4 regions of the Bradyrhizobium sp. LeoB3 genome follow, and region 1 is predicted to be linked to each of the others. Evidence: predicted binding sites of a transcription regulator. Region 1 holds the regulator's gene; each other region holds the start of a gene.
The links. The regulator PhoB, encoded in region 1, activates phosphate uptake and scavenging genes when phosphate is short. The targets are predictions, from matches to a motif close to TGTCATNNANCTGTCAT.
Positions count from the first base shown of each region.

Region 2: the regulator PhoB is predicted to act here: its motif matches at 1,826-1,842, upstream of ACZXDY_RS21335 (inorganic phosphate transporter).
Region 3: the regulator PhoB is predicted to act here: its motif matches at 2,351-2,367, upstream of phnF (phosphonate metabolism transcriptional regulator PhnF).
Region 4: the regulator PhoB is predicted to act here: its motif matches at 1,799-1,815, upstream of ACZXDY_RS18270 (UDP-2,3-diacylglucosamine diphosphatase).

Region 1 is NZ_JBVBEF010000037.1:70,590-74,659, forward strand. It holds gene pstB (phosphate ABC transporter ATP-binding protein PstB) at 1-521, shown strand, start outside; gene phoU (phosphate signaling complex protein PhoU) at 533-1,249, shown strand; gene phoB (phosphate regulon transcriptional regulator PhoB) at 1,366-2,073, shown strand; gene ACZXDY_RS23160 (GcrA family cell cycle regulator) at 2,194-2,709, opposite strand; gene ACZXDY_RS23165 (acetylornithine transaminase) at 3,207-4,070, shown strand, end outside.
Region 2 is NZ_JBVBEF010000032.1:68,774-72,843, reverse strand. It holds gene ACZXDY_RS21340 (UdgX family uracil-DNA binding protein) at 120-1,475, shown strand; gene ACZXDY_RS21335 (inorganic phosphate transporter) at 1,894-3,522, shown strand; gene ACZXDY_RS21330 (M20 aminoacylase family protein) at 3,805-4,070, opposite strand, start outside.
Region 3 is NZ_JBVBEF010000011.1:10,101-14,170, reverse strand. It holds gene phnE (phosphonate ABC transporter, permease protein PhnE) at 1-566, shown strand, start outside; gene phnE (phosphonate ABC transporter, permease protein PhnE) at 563-1,411, shown strand; gene phnF (phosphonate metabolism transcriptional regulator PhnF) at 1,585-2,316, opposite strand; gene phnG (phosphonate C-P lyase system protein PhnG) at 2,478-2,891, shown strand; gene phnH (phosphonate C-P lyase system protein PhnH) at 2,896-3,501, shown strand; gene ACZXDY_RS10860 (carbon-phosphorus lyase complex subunit) at 3,504-4,070, shown strand, end outside.
Region 4 is NZ_JBVBEF010000025.1:33,102-37,171, reverse strand. It holds gene ACZXDY_RS18275 (glycosyltransferase family 4 protein) at 1-966, opposite strand, end outside; gene ACZXDY_RS18270 (UDP-2,3-diacylglucosamine diphosphatase) at 963-1,775, opposite strand; gene thiD (bifunctional hydroxymethylpyrimidine kinase/phosphomethylpyrimidine kinase) at 2,062-2,862, opposite strand; gene ACZXDY_RS18260 (Lrp/AsnC ligand binding domain-containing protein) at 3,001-3,246, shown strand; gene ACZXDY_RS18255 (c-type cytochrome) at 3,243-4,070, opposite strand, start outside.

The DNA.
Region 1 (4,070 bases):
ACCTCAACCTGCTGCGGGCGCGGATCGGAATGGTGTTCCAGAAGCCGACGCCGTTCCCGATGACGATCTATGAGAACATCGCCTTCGGCATCCGCCTTTACGAGAAGATCTCGAAATCTGAAATGGACGGCCGCGTCGAGAAAGCGCTGCGCGGCGGCGCGCTGTGGAACGAGGTCAAGGACAAGCTCAACGCCTCCGGCCTGAGCCTCTCCGGCGGCCAGCAGCAGCGCCTCTGCATCGCCCGCACGGTTGCGGTGCGGCCCGAAGTTATCCTGTTCGACGAGCCCTGCTCGGCGCTCGATCCGATCTCGACCGCCAAGGTCGAGGAATTGATCCAGGAATTGTCGGAGGACTACACGATCGCGATCGTCACGCATAACATGCAGCAGGCGGCGCGCGTCTCCGACAAGACCGCGTTCATGTATCTGGGCGAACTGATCGAGTTCGACGACACCAGCAAGATCTTCACCTCGCCGAGCGATCGACGTACCCAAGACTACATCACCGGCCGGTTTGGTTGAGGAGGGACATCATGGCTTCTGAACATACCGCCAAGGCATTCGACAGCGATCTTCAGGAACTGACCCGTCTGGTCGCAGAGATGGGCGGGCTGGTCGAACGGATGATCACCGAATCCGTCGATGCGCTGATCCGCCGCGACGTCGCGCTCGGCAAGCGTGTCGTCGCTTCCGACATCGAAATCGACAGCCTGCAGCGCGTGATCGAGGAGCGCGCCGTGCTGACGATCGCCCGCCGCCAGCCGATGGCTGTCGACCTGCGCGAGATCGTCGGCGCGATGCGGGTGGCGACCGACCTCGAGCGGATCGGCGACCTCGCCAAGAACATGGGCAAGCGCGTCGCCGCGCTGGAGAACGACTTCCAGCCGCTGAAGCTGATCCGCGGCCTGGAGCACATGACCGACCTCGTGCTGTCGCAGGTCAAGTCCGTGCTCGACGCCTATGCCGCGCACGATCTGCCGGCGGCGATGAACGTCTGGAAGAGCGACGAGGAGGTGGACGCGATCTGCACCTCGCTGTTCCGCGAGCTCCTCACCTACATGATGGAAGATCCGCGCAACATCTCGTTCTGCATCCACCTGATGTTCTGCGCCAAGAACATCGAGCGGATCGGCGACCACGCCACCAACATCGCGGAAACGGTCTTCTACATGATCGAGGGTCAGCAGATCACCGACAAGCGGCCGAAGGGGGATATGACGACGTTCGCCACGACCGTTCCGGGCAACTAGAGCAACATCCGGAAAGTCGACGCCGGCTTTCCGCCAAGATCCTGCTCAAACATCAAAGGAAGAGTGGGATGACGATTCAAGCAGAGAGTCATCCCGCTATAGGAGAAGCCAAGCCGATGAGCGCACGCATTCTGGTGGTCGAAGACGAAGAAGCGCTGACGACGCTGTTGCGCTACAATCTCGATGCAGAAGGCTATGATGTCGAAACGGTCGCCCGTGGAGACGATGCGGACACAAGGCTCAAGGAACGTATTCCCGACCTTGTCGTGCTCGACTGGATGCTGCCGGGACTCTCCGGCATCGAGCTGTGCCGCCGTCTGCGGGCGCGGCCGGAGACCAAGCAGCTCCCGATCATCATGCTGACCGCGCGCGGCGAGGAAAGCGAGCGCGTGAGGGGGCTGGCGACCGGTGCCGACGACTACATCGTCAAGCCGTTCTCGGTGCCTGAACTGCTCGCGCGGGTGAAGGGCCTGTTGCGCCGGGCAAGCCCGGAGCGGCTCGCCACCGTGCTCACCTATGGCGACATCGAACTCGACCGCGAGAAGCGCCGCGTCGCGCGCTCGGGCCGCCCGATCGATCTCGGCCCGACCGAATATCGCCTGCTGGAGTTCTTCCTGGAGCATCCCGGCCGCGTGTTCAGCCGCGAGCAGCTGCTCGACAGCGTTTGGGGCCGCGACATCTATATCGACGAGCGCACCGTCGACGTTCACATCGGCCGCCTGCGCAAATTGCTCAATCCCGGCCGCGAGCAGGACCCGATCCGCACCGTCCGCGGCGCGGGCTACGCGCTCGATGATCGCTTCGCGAAGGCCGAGCAGTCGTAAACCGGCGACCTCAATCCGTAGCCCGGGTGCAGCGAAGCGTAGCCCGGGGAAATTTGGACCTGCCGATACAGCGTTCCCGGGTTGCGCTGCGCTCCACCCCGGCTACGATCTGTCGTCGGCTTACTTGCCTTGTGACGGCTTGACCGTCGGACGGCGGCGGTCAGCCGCCGGCTGGTAGGCGATGCGGGAGTGGTGCGCGCAATAGGGCAGGCCGGGAAGCGCCTTGCCGCCGCAGAAGAAGAATTCCGGGCTCGAGGGATCGCCGACCGGCCAGTGGCAGGTGGCCTCGTTCAATTCGAGCAGCGACAGCCGCTGGCTCATCGGCACCACATTGTCGTAGGCGATAGGGTCCGCTTCCACCTCCACCTCGAAGGCGTGGGCGAGCGCGGTGTTGCCGCGGGAGACCGGACGCGCCACGCGCATCATCGGCTGTGCCGGACGCGCCTTGCGCTGCCGCGGCGCGGCTGCAGCAGGACTCTTGGCGCGGCCCGAGAGGCCAAGCCGGTGCACCTTGCCGATCACCGCATTGCGGGTCACGTTGCCCAGTTCCGCAGCGATCTGGCTGGCCGAGAGGCCACCTTCCCAGAGCTTTTTCAACTGCTCGACGCGTTCGTCGGACCAGGTCAATACCGTCATCGCATCTTTCCCTTCGCGTTGCGCCGGCCGATCCTGGGACAGCGCTGCGATGCCTAATCTCAAAAATCCCTGCGGGCAGAATCCCTTAAGGCTCGCCGGGCACGAAAACCGCACCCGAACGTGTACGCCGCACACAAAGGACTCTAAGGGATCAAAACTGCCGCACGAGATGTCGTACCCGACAGGCCAAACGCTACAATATGGCGTGACTCTGGCGCAAGAGTCCGCGCCTATGCGTCCACATGTTCCGACATTTAGGGATTGCAATCGGGCTTTCCACCACACCGGAAAACTGCGGATTACCGGTACTTTGCCGCGCAGCCTGGCGGCTTCGTGGAGATTGACAGCACCTGCCGCGCGCATAGAATGCCTTTACGTGCCGCCCTGCAAAGGCGGCACGTTTTGTTTTCGCTGGATGAGCTTCAGCCGCGTGTCTGCATCGCTGCACGCCGCCGGGGCTTGTCTGAAAGGCTTGTCTGAACCCTTCAGTGATCGCCATGACCGACCGCGCCACGTCGCATCTGCTTCCCGTTTTTGCCAGGGCCGATCTCGGCTTCGAACGCGGCGAAGGCTGTTGGCTGATCTCGACCAAAGGCGAGCGTTATCTCGACTTCACCTCCGGCGTCGCGGTGAACGCGCTCGGCCATGCCCATCCGGATCTGGTGAAGGCGCTGCAGGAACAGGCGACGAAGCTCTGGCACATGTCGAACCTGTTCAAGAGCCCGGACGGCGAGAAGCTTGCCGCGCGGCTGTGCGAGCAGAGTTTTGCGGACTTCGTGTTCTTCTGCAATTCCGGCGCGGAAGCGATGGAGGGCGTGATCAAGGTCGTGCGTCACTATCACTTCTCGAAGGGGCATCCGGAGCGCTACCGCATCATCACCTTCGAAGGCGCCTTCCATGGCCGCACGCTCGCGACACTCGCAGCGACCGGCGCCGCTAAATATCTCGAGGGCTTCGGTCCGCCGATGGACGGCTTCGACCAGGTGCCGCATGGCGATATCGAAGCGGTGAAACGTGCGATCGGTCCAGAGACCGCAGGCATCCTGATCGAGCCGGTGCAGGGCGAAGGCGGCGTGCGCTCCGCGCCGCCGGCCTTCTTCAAGGCGCTGCGCCAGCTCTGCGACGAGCACGGCCTGCTGCTCGCCTTCGACGAGGTGCAGACCGGCATGGGCCGCACCGGCGATCTCTTCGCCTACAAGCGCATCGGGGTCACCCCTGATGTGATGTCGCTGGCGAAGGCGCTCGGCGGCGGCTTTCCGATCGGCGCCTTCCTTGCGACCGCGGAAGCTGCGTCCGGCATGACGCCGGGCTCGCATGGCTCGACCTTCGGCGGCAATCCGCTCGCGGTCGCGGCCGCCGGC
Region 2 (4,070 bases), on a different contig from region 1:
GAGCCGTCATGGCCGGGCTTGTCCCGGCCACCCACGTTCTTTCCTTGGTGAGGAAGGCGTGGATGCCCGGGTCAAGCCCGGGCATGACGAGAGGAGAGACAGGAGGGAGAGTAAGTGCCATGCACCACATCATCCTGGGCAGCGAGACTGATTTCGACGGCTGGCGAAAGGCAGCACGGACGCTGGTGCTGAACGAGGTGCCGCCTGACGATGTGACGTGGACGGTGCGCAACAACGAAGTCGAACCGTTCGATGCGCCGGACCGCGAAGCGCCGCTCGAGCCGCCGCATGGCACGTTCAGCGTGCCGGCCAAATTCGTCGAGCTGGCGAAAACCGCGATCCTGCATCGCGATGCCGAGCGCTTTGCCCTGCTCTATCGCCTGTTGTGGCGCCTGCGCCGCGACCATGACCTGCTCGACGTCGCCGACGACCCTGATGTCGCGCGCATCCATGCGATGGCGAAGGCCGTGCATCACGAGGCACAGCGGATGCGGACATCGATCCGCTTCCGCGAGATCGGGCGCGAGCACAAATCGCATTTCGTCGCCTGGTTCGAGCCGCAGCATCATGTCGTGGAACTGGCGGCGCCATTCTTCGCGAGCCGCTTCGCCGACATGCCCTGGTCGATCCTCACACCAGATGTCTGCGCGCATTGGGATGGACATGCGGTGTCGATCACCCCTGGTATCGGCGAGGCCGGGATGCCTGCAGGCAATCGGCTGGAGGAAATCTGGCAGCGTCATTACGCTACGATCTTCAACCCGGCCCGGCTGGCAGCGAAGCAATCGAGGAACCTGCCGGAGGCTTCGACGATTAAGCCCACAAGCGAAATCGCCACGCCACCGGAACCCGCCATGATCCGCCACGCCGACCGACTGAGTGCGCTGCGGAAGGAAGCCGCCGATTGCCGCGCCTGCCATCTCTATGAGCATGCGACCCAGACCGTGTTCGGCGAAGGCCCGCAAAGCGCGCAGGTGATGCTGGTCGGCGAGCAGCCGGGCGACAAGGAAGATCTCGCCGGAAAACCGTTCGTCGGTCCCGCCGGCCTGATGCTCGACCGCGCGCTTGACGAAGCCGGTATCGACCGCAAAAAGGTCTACGTCACCAATGCGGTGAAACATTTCAAATTTGTGCCGCGCGGCAAGATCCGCCTGCACCAGAAGCCGAATACGCCGGAGATCAAGGCCTGCCGCCAATGGTATGAGCGGGAACTCGCATCGATCAAACCGGACCTGGTAGTGGCGATGGGCGCGACCGCTGCGCAATGCGTGTTCAACAAGCTCACGCCGATCAACAAGAACCGCGGCCGCCTGATCGATCTTGACGACGACGTCAAGGCGCTGGTGACGGTGCATCCCTCCTATCTGCTGCGGCTGCCCGATGAGGATGCGAAAGCGCGGGAATATCAACGCTTTGTCGAGGATCTGAAGATCGCCGCGGAACTGTTGAGGAAACGCGCGCGGGCTGCGGCATAAGCATGGCCCCATGCATAGCACTGCAAATATCAAGCCGTTGATAAGACTGATATCTATTTACAACCTTACATTGATGGACAATACTCCCCTATTACAGGGGGAGTTTGGGGCGTCTTGTTCACGCCAATGACGTTCCCATGCGGTCGACGCGCTGCCACGGCGCCACAGCCCCGGCGTCAGGCAGCGCGCGACCGCTCCTCTCCATCACACATCCATCACACACTTTCGCTGCGAGCATGGCTCGTCATGTGAATGGTCAACATTCATGTCGCGAGCGCGCGTGACAGACGATCATCGATGCAACACCCAAGCACCGTTGCGACACGCGTTTCATTCAAGCAAACTACGGCTGTCATCTAACCTTCAAGTCAATGGTCAAGACTAAGGGCCTCCTTCCGTATTTCGACGGGGCGTCAGAATGACCGATTTTGCACTCAATACTTCAGTACGCGACGAAAGACCGATTCAGCCGGCTTCAAGGCCAAATCTCGATAAAGGCTTCAATCCGCTGACGATGATCCTCTTCTTCGGCATCCTCGCGGCGGGGTTGCTGTTCGTCGCCTACAGCATCTATTCCGACGTCGATGCCACCGGCACCCGCGTCACCACGTTCTTGCCCTACATCCTGCTGTTCGTTGCGCTCTTGATTGCGCTCGGCTTTGAATTCGTCAACGGCTTCCACGACACCGCCAACGCGGTCGCGACCGTGATCTACACGCATTCGCTGCCGGCCGAAGTCGCGGTGATGTGGTCGGGCTTCTTCAACTTCCTCGGCGTGCTGCTCTCGTCTGGCGCGGTCGCCTTCGGCATCATCTCGCTGTTGCCGGTCGAGCTGATCCTGCAAGTCGGCTCCAGCGCCGGCTTTGCCATGGTGTTCGCGCTGTTGATCGCCGCGATCCTGTGGAATCTCGGCACCTGGTATTTCGGCCTGCCAGCCTCGTCTTCGCACACGCTGATCGGCTCGATCATCGGCGTCGGCATTGCCAACGCGCTGATGCGCGGCCGCGATGGCACTTCCGGCGTCGACTGGAGCAAGGCCACCGAGATCGGCTACGCGCTCTTGCTGTCGCCGCTGGTCGGCTTCATCTGCGCCGCGATCCTCCTGCTCGTGCTCAAGATGCTGGTGCGCAACCCTGCGCTCTATGCCGCGCCCGAAGGCAACAAGGCGCCGCCGCTCTGGATCCGTGGCCTGCTGATTCTGACCTGCACCGGCGTCAGCTTCGCGCACGGCTCCAACGATGGGCAGAAGGGCATGGGCCTGATCATGCTGATCCTGATCGGCACCGTGCCGACGGCCTATGCGCTGAACCGCGCGCTGCCGGACTCCATGGTCGCCCAGTTCCAGAAGAACTCGGAAGCCGCCTCCAAGGTGATCGCCGCGAAGGGCGCCGGTCACAGCATTATCGGCGATCCCCGTCCGGCCGTGACGCAGTACATCTCGCTTCACCACCTCACCGAGGGCACGTTCCCCTCGCTCGCGGTGCTGGTGAAAGATGTCAGCGAACAGGTGGCGAGGTACGGCTCGCTGACCAGGGTGCCCGCCGAAGCCGTCGGCAACACCCGCAACGACATGTACCTGATTTCGGAAGCGATCCGCTTCCTGATGAAGGACAAAGAAAGCGATCTCAGCAAGGAAGACATCGCGACGCTGAACGCCTACAAGGCCTCGCTCGACAGCGCGACCAAATTCATCCCGACCTGGGTGAAGATCGCCGTCGCGATCGCGCTCGGCCTCGGCACCATGATCGGCTGGAAGCGGATCGTGATCACGGTCGGCGAGAAGATCGGCAAGACCCACCTGACCTACGCGCAGGGCGCCTCCGCCGAGCTCGTCGCCGCCGGCACGATCTTCGCGGCCGATACGTTCGGCCTGCCGGTCTCCACCACGCACGTGCTGTCGTCCGGCGTCGCCGGCGCCATGGCCGCCAACGGTTCGGGCCTGCAGGTCGCGACCATCCGCAACATGGTGATGGCCTGGGTGCTGACGCTGCCCGCCGCGATCATGCTGTCGGCTTCGCTCTACGTGCTGTTCGCGAACGTGTTCTGAGCAGCGACGTCAAGAGTGAGAATGGCTCGCACATGCGGGCCTTTCTGTTTTGCGTGAAGACAGCGACATACACTCCGTCATTGCGAGGAGCAAAGCGACGAAGCAATCCATCTCTCCACAAGCGGACGCATGGATTGCTTCGCTGCGCTCGCAATGACGGAAGGAGACAGTTGCGTAGGGTGGGCAAAGCGAAGCGTGCCCACCATCCACGGGTGGTGCAAGAAAGGTGGGCACGCTTCGCTTTGCCCACCCTACGGCCTGGCCTTCGCCAGACGACGGAAATCACGCCACGAGCGTGTTCTCCACCAGCTTGATCCAGTAGGACGTGCCGTAGACGATCGCCTCGTCGTTGAAATTGTAGGCGGGGTGATGCAGGCCGGCGCTGTCGCCATTGCCGCAGAAGATGAAGGCGCCGGGGCGCGCTTCCAGCATGTAGGCGAAATCCTCCGCGCCCATCATCGGCGGCATTTCGTGGACGTTGTTCTCGCCAGCGATTTCCTTGGCGATCTTGGTCGCGAACTCGGTCTGCGAGCGATGGTTGACGGTGA
Region 3 (4,070 bases), on a different contig from region 1:
GCACGCTGACCGGCGCCGTCCTTGCGCTTGCGTTGAACTTCTTCGTCGCCCAAAACACCTCGCCCGGGCCCTGGCTGCGCTTTGTCGTCCGCCGCCTGCTCGAATTTGCGCGCACCGTGCCCGCCATCGTGTTCGCGCTGGTGTTCGTGATCGCGTTCGGGCTCGGGCCGATGGCGGGCGTGCTCGCGATCGCCGTGCATTCCACGGGCGCGCTCGGCAAATTGTTCTCCGAGATCGTCGAGAATGCCGACATGAAGCCGGTGGAGGGCATCCGCTCGACCGGCGCGAGCTGGCTGTCCTGCATGCGGTTCGCCGTGCTGCCGCAGGTCTCGGCGGGCTATGCCAGCTATGCGCTGCTGCGCTTCGAGATCAATGTGCGCGAAGCGTCCGTGATGGGCTTTGTCGGCGCCGGCGGCATCGGGCAGGAGCTCGTGGTCGCGATTCGCAAATTCTATTATTCCGACGTCAGCGCCATCCTGGTCACCATCGTCCTAACCGTGTTCGTGATCGACATCACCACCGGCTGGCTGCGCGCAAAACTGTTCGGCAAGGAGGGGCGGGCATGAGCCAGTTGCCAAAGCCGGATTCGCAGGCGCTGCGGACGAAATACCCTGACGTTTTCGACCGCCCGGCCTCGGCGCGCCTCGCCACGCCCTTGATGCTGCTGGCGGCATTAGCGGTCTTCGCCTTCGGCCTGTTCGATCTCGATTTCTCGCCGACCAAGCTGGTGAGCGGCCTGCGTGAGCTCGGCTGGATCACGCTGATGATGGTCCCGCCCGATCCCGGCTCGTCGCTGCCGACCTATCTCTCCGCGCTCGGCGAGACGCTGTCGATCGCGCTGCTCGGCACGACGCTGGCCGCGTTCATGGCGCTGCCGGTCAGCCTGCTCGCCGCGCGCAACATCGTGCCCTCCGCCATCTTCCGTTTCCCGGTGCGACGTTTCCTGGATACGATCCGCGGCGTCGACACGCTGATCTGGGCCTTGGTGTGGATCAATGTCGTCGGTCTCGGCCCGTTCGCCGGCGTGCTCGCCATCGCGGTGTCGGATTTCGGCGCCTTCGGCAAATTGTTCTCCGAGGCCATTGAAGGCGCCGACAAGAAGCAGGTCGAGGGTATCAGAGCTTCCGGCGGCGGCGTGCTGCACGAGATTCGCTTCGGCCTGATCCCGCAGGTCCTGCCCGTGATCGCGGGTCAGGTGCTCTATTTCATCGAATCGAACACGCGTTCGGCCACCATCATCGGCATCGTCGGTGCCGGCGGCATCGGGCTGCAGCTCGCCGAACAAATCCGCGTGCTGGAATGGCAGAAGGTGTCGTTCCTGATCTTGATGATCCTGATCGCGGTCGCCGTGATCGACTGGATCTCGACCAAACTCCGCTTCGCCATCATCGGCCAGCGCGCGATGGCGTAGGAGTCACCTCGCCCCGCTCTTGCGGGGAGAGGTCGGCGCGAAGCGCCGGGTGAGCGGCCTCTCCGCGCACTCTCGCCTATCGAATTTGCAGAAGCAGCTCCTCACCCTAACCCTCGCAGAGTGAGCTTTGCTTGTCTCGCCCCCGCGAAGAGCGGGGAGAGGGAAGAACTGGATTACCCGTTCTCCACCAAGAACTCCACGCGCTCCGCCGCAAAACGCGAGCGCTTTATCACCAGCGGCTTGTCGTCCGGATCGACGTCGGTCGAGTCGACCACGAGGATCGGGCGGCCGAGCGCCAGGTCGAGCCGCGCGGCGTCGGTGGCGTCGACGATGCCGGCGGTGATCCGCGTCGAGGCGCGGCGATAGTCGCGGATGCCGAAATGTTCGAGCAGTTTCGTCATCGAGCGGACGCTGGCGAACACCTCTCCCGCGCCCGGAAAGCGCTCGGTCGAAAGCCAGGAGGTGGAGACGCAGATCGGCGCGCGGTCGGCGAACCGCAGCGACTCGATCCGGACCAGTGGCGCGCCGACCTTCAGTCCGAGTTCCCGCGCCAATTCCCGGCTCGCCACGTCTTCCGAGGCATCGATCAATTGCCCGCGTGGCTCGCGGCCGCCGGCGCCGACGATCTCCGAGAAACGCGTGCGCGAGCGCAGCGGATAGGCGATTTTCTGCACCTCGACATAAGTGCCGCTGCCGCGTTCGGCGCGCACCAGTCCGCGCTCGGCGAGCGCCGCCAGGGCGCGCCGCACCGTGTGCCGGTTCACGCGGTAGGTCTCCGCGATCTCCATCTCGCCCGGCAGCTTCTCGCCGGCGGCAAAGCGGCCTTCGGCGATGCCGCGCTCGATGCCGTCGGCGACCAGGCGCCACAGCGCGACGCCCGATGAGGCGGTGTCCTGCACACTCATACCGGAAACCCAGTCCTGTCGAAAATCATGCCTCTGTCATGAAACAGTCATGGCGTTTGCTTACCAAGTTGTCTAGTATCATAGACAACTTCAGTCAGGCAAGGTTCCGCGAGATGACGAAGACCGAGCAAGACAGCAGGCGGGCGCAGCGCCGGGCGGGAATGGCGGTGCTCGCGCAGTCGGACGCTGCCGACATTTCGGCCCGGCTCAGCGAGATGGCGCTGCCCGCTCACAAGACCCTGCGCGAGCCGGAAAACGGCCTCGTCATGGTGCGCGGCCGGGTCGGCGGCGATGGCGCGCCCTTCAATATCGGCGAGGCGACCGTCTCGCGCGCGGCGGTGCTGCTTTCGACCGGCCAGGTCGGTTTCGGCTACACGCTCGGACGCGACCATGAGAAGGCGCGGCTGATCGCGTTGTGCGACGCCATGGCGCAATCGGACGATTTTGCCGATGCGGTCGAGCAGGAGGTGATCGCGCCGCTGCGCACGGCCATGATCGCCAAGCGAGACCGGGTGGCCGCGGAGACGGCGGCGACGCGGGTTGATTTCTATACGATGGTGCGCGGTGAGGGCTGAAGACATGACGGCGATTGCCGAACTGCCGCCGGGCTTCTCCGACAAGGTCTTGTCGGCGCAGGCGACATTCCGTTCCGTAATGAACGCGACGGCGCGTCCGGGGAAGGTCGAGCGAATCGCGGCGTCGGTCGGCGCGCCTGATGGCGTGATGCACGGCGCGGCCGCGATCGCGCTGACCCTGTTCGATCACGATACGCCGGTCTGGCTCGATGGCGCGATGTCGACCCCCGAAGTCGCCAAATGGCTCAAGTTCCACACCGGCGCGCCCATCACCGGCGATCCCGCGAATGCAAGCTTTGCGCTGATCGGCGATCCCGAGAATCTTCCCGCGCTCGATCGTTTCGCGCTCGGCAGCGGCGAATATCCCGATCGCTCGACCACGCTGATCCTGCAGATTGGCAGCCTCTCGCAAGGCACGGCCTACGAACTGCGCGGCCCGGGCATCGACGGCTCCACCGTGCTGACAGCGACGATCGAGCCGCACGATCTGTTCGATCAACTCGCCGTCAACGCCACGCTGTTCCCGCGCGGCATCGACGTCGTGCTGGTCGCGGGTGATGAGATTGTTGCGATCCCGCGCACCACGCGGCTCGCTCATGGGAAGGACTGACGATGTACGTTGCGGTCAAGGGCGGCGAACGCGCCATCGAGAACGCCCATCGCCTGCTCGCGCATGAACGGCGCGGCGACCGGGAGGTGCCGGAGCTTACGCTTGCGCAGATCTCCGAACAGCTTGCGCTCGGCGTCGATCGCGTCATGGCGGAAGGTTCGCTCTATGACCGCGAACTGGCCGCGCTCGCGATCAAGCAGGCGCGCGGCGACCTGATCGAGGCGATCTTCCTGGTTCGCGCCTTCCGCGCCACGCTGCCGCGCTTCGGCGCCACCGAGCCGGTCGATACCGGCAACATGCAGATCCGTCGCCGCATCTCCGCGACCTTCAAGGACATTCCCGGCGGCCAGATCCTCGGCCCCACCTTCGACTATACCCATCGCCTGCTCGACCCGAAGCTTGCCGAGGGTTTTGTGCCGGAGGCGCCTGCGACCGGCGAAACATCGTCCGCCGAGACGCCGCGCGTCACCGACATCCTCGCTCACGATGGTCTGATCGAAGCGTCGCCGCCGGCAGAAGCGGACGCGCCGATCGGCGATCTCACGCGCGAGCCGCTCAGCTTCCCCGCC
Region 4 (4,070 bases), on a different contig from region 1:
GCGCGCCGAGGCTTGCCAGGTGTGGCGCGCAGCAAAGTCGACACAGGTTTGCGCGGGGATGCTGAGCGCCTCCAGGCAGGCCTCGCGGAGGTCTTCTTTCAGCACGCCGACCGGCGCAGTACCGATCACGTCACGCGGACCGACCACCGGGAAAGCGGCGACCGGCAGGCCGCTCGCAAGCGCCTCCAGCAGCACCAAACCGAAGGTGTCGGTCCTGCTCGGGAACACGAACACATCGGCAGCGGCATAAATGCGCGCCAATTCCTCGCCGTGCCGTGCGCCCAGGAACACGGCGTCGCGGTATTTCCGCTCCAGTGCCGGCCGCGCCGGTCCGTCGCCGACAACGACCTTGGTGCCCGGCAGATCGAGGTCGAGGAAGGCTTCCAGGTTCTTCTCGACCGCCACCCGGCCGACGCTCAGGAAAACCGGTGCCGGAAGACAGAGGTCGACATGGCGCGGATGGAACAGCTCGGTATCGACGCCGCGCGACCACAGCACCACGTTGCGAAAGCCGCGCGAGCGCAGTTCGGCGGCGAGCGCCGGGGTTGCCGCCATCACCGCCTGGCTCGGCCGATGGAACCAGCGCAACAGCCGCCAGACCCAGTTTTCCGGGATTGGCGAGCGCGCCGAGACATAGTCCGGAAAGCGGGTGTGAAAGCTCGTGGTGAACGGCAGACCGCGCTTGCGGCAGTAGCGGCGCACCAACAGGCCGATCGGACCTTCGGTGGCGATGTGGATGCTGTCGGGCTTGTCCTGCTCGATCAGCGCGGCAATCGCAGCCGGATGCGGCAGGGCCAGCCTGAGGTCGCGATAGCTCGGCATCGCGAAGGTACGGAACGATTGCGGCGTGAGAAATGCGATCTCAACGCCGAGGCCCTTTGCCGCCTCGGCCATCATGGTCAGCGTCCGAACCACCCCGTTGACCTGGGGATGCCATGCGTCGGTCGCGACCAGGATTTTTGTCATGCAGCGCGCGCCGTGACCCGCGGCACTGGGGCGATGCGCCGGACCGGGTCCGTCCAGGTGATGATCTCGAAGCGCCCATCCTCGTGCTCGGCCAGCGCCGTGCAGCTCTCGACCCAGTCGCCGCAATTCATGTAGCGGATGCCGTGCTCGTCGCGGATCGTTGCATAATGGATGTGGCCGCAAATCACGCCGTCGCAGCCGTGGCGACGTGCTTCGCTCGCAAGCGTGGTTTCGAACGCGCCGATGTAATTGACTGCCTTCTTGACCTTCAGCTTCGCCCATTGCGACAGCGACCAGTAGGGCACGCCGAACATGCGGCGGAAGAAGTTGACGAAGCGATTCATCTGGATCGCGAAGTCGTACGCCTTGTCGCCGAGATGGGCGAGCCAGCGCGCATTCTGCACCACGAGGTCGAAGATATCGCCGTGGATCACGAGGTAGCGCTTGCCGTCGACGCCGGTGTGGATAGTGTTCTCCATCACGTCGATGCCGCCGAAATGCGTGCCGTAGTACTTGCGCAGGAACTCGTCGTGATTGCCGGGGATATAGATGACCTTGGCGCCCTTGCGTGCCTTGCGCAGCATCTTTTGCACGAAGTCGTTGTGAGTTTGGGGCCAGTGCCAGCTCGACTTCAGCGCCCAACCGTCAACGATGTCGCCAACCAGGTAGATCGTATCGGCATCGTGAGAGCGCAGGAAATCAAGCAATCGGTCGGCTTGGGACCCGCGGGCTCCGAGATGGACATCGGAGATGAACAACGTGCGAAAGCGCCGCTCGGGGCTCTCTTCACTGAAAGAGTCGCTTCCCATACCTGTGCACCTAACAAATCCCTGTGACAGGGCGATGACGATTCGTCGCAGCCAACAGTCCCACCAGAATCAGCTACGCGCCCCTTTGAAATGCGGATAACAGCGCCATGCGACAATCTGGCGACACGAGGGGCCGGATATCCACGGAATGCATCCCCGGCGTCGTCCCGGGCTTGACCCGGGACCCATAACCACAGGGTGCCGTGGTGAGAGTCGGATGTCGCCCGAGCTTCGCTTCAAATAACCATTCGTGGTTATGGGTCCCGGCTCAAGGCCGGGACGACACTCAATAAAATCTGTGAAAATGATGCACCGGCCCGTGGCCGTGGCCGACGGTGAAACGATCGGCGGCTTCGATCGCGGCGCTGATCCAGCGCTTGGCATTGCGCACGGCTGACGTCACGTCTTCGCCCTTGGCAAGCTCGGCTGCGATCGCAGACGACAAAGAGCAGCCGGTGCCATGGGTGTTTGCGGTGCTGATGCGCGGCGCCGCGAGCACGATCGCGCTGTCTACATCGACGAGATAATCGATGCTCTCGCTGCCCTGCCCGTGCCCGCCCTTAATCAGGACCGCCTGACAGCCGAGGGCAAGCAGCCGCCTGCCCTGGCTCTCGATGGCGGCCTCATCCGAGGCCATCGGTTCGTCGAGCAGTGCTGCGGCCTCCGGCAGGTTCGGGGTGATCAACGACGCAAGCGGGATCAATCTCGTGCGCAGCGCATCGACCGCCTCCGCGGCAAGCAGGCGATCGCCCGAGGTTGCAACCATCACCGGATCGAACACGACATGCTTCGGCGACCAGCGCTCGAGCCCGGCCGCGATCGCATCGATGATCGAAAGCTCCGCCACCATGCCGATCTTGACCGCGCCGACCGCAAGATCGGAGAACACCGCATCGATCTGCGCCGTCACGAACTCGGCCGGCACCTGGTGGATGCCGCGCACGCCCATCGTGTTCTGCGCGGTGAGCGCGGTGATGACGGATGCGCCGTAGACGCCGAGCGCGGCAAAGGTCTTCAAATCCGCCTGGACGCCGGCGCCGCCAGAGGAATCCGAACCGGCAATGGTGAGTGCGATCGGCGTCGTCATCGGAAAGCTGCCGCGCAGTGGGATAGGCATAATACCATGGTCCCTCCTAGCGCGGCGAACCAAGGCCGGCAAGCTGGCTTGCCATTGCACGGCGAATTTGGCTCTATGGGCCGGCTACCTGCCCCGGAGATAACAGCGATGGTTCCCTTCTTCATCCAGATCAAGTGCAAGCTCTGCCAGTCCTATGCCGTCGCCAATGCGCTGGCGGAGGCCGAGATCGCCTCCGAGATCTACTCCACCGCGGGCGATTACGATCTCCTGGTGAAGTTCTACGTCGACAAGGACACCGACATCGGCCATTTCGTCAACGAGAAGGTCCAGGTCATCCCGGGTATCCAGGACACCCACACCATCATCACCTTCAAGGCGTTCGGGACCACCTAGCTCTTATTCCCGGTCGGCTTCGGCGGTGGCGTGGGTCCCTCGACGGGTGGCAGCGATTTGAGATAGTCCGCCATTGCCGCGCGGTCGTCGTCGGACAATTGCGAGGTGTTCTTGATCACGCGCGCCATCAATCCGCTGGCGCTGTCGCCCTCCGGCAGTTCGCCGGTCTTCAGGAAATAAGCGAAGTCCTTCGCGCTCCAGTCTCCGAGTTTCTTTTGCGTGATGTTGGGCACCCAGCCCTCGCCCTCCGGATTCGGTCCGCCGCCAAAACGCTGCGCGCGGATGATGCCGCCCAGGAAATTGCGCGGGCTGTGGCACTCCGCGCAATGGCCGAAACTGTTCACGAGATAGGCCCCGCGATTCCATTGCGCGGAGCGCGCCGGATCCGGCGTAAAGGGCTTGTCATCCATGAACAGGAATTTCCACACACCGATGTTGCGGCGGATGTTGAAGGGGAACGGCACGTCGTGATCGCGCACCTTGCCGGCGACCGGCGGCAGCGTCTTGATGAACGCGAAGAGGTCGCGGACGTCCTCGATCTTCGCATGCCGGTAGGACGTATAGGGAAAGGCAGGGAAAAAATGGGCGCCCTCCGGCGAGGTGCCCTTCATGACCGCTGTGACGAAATCGGCCTCGCTCCATCGGCCGATCCCGTCATTGGGATCGGGCGAGATGTTCGGCGCATAGAAGGTGCCGAATGGCGATGGAATCGCGAGCCCGCCACCGAGCCGGGTGCGATCGGGCTGGTTGGGTACGGCGTGGCAGGACGAACATCCGCCCGCGTTGAAGATGGTCGAGCCATTGCCAATGTCAGGCTCATAGGC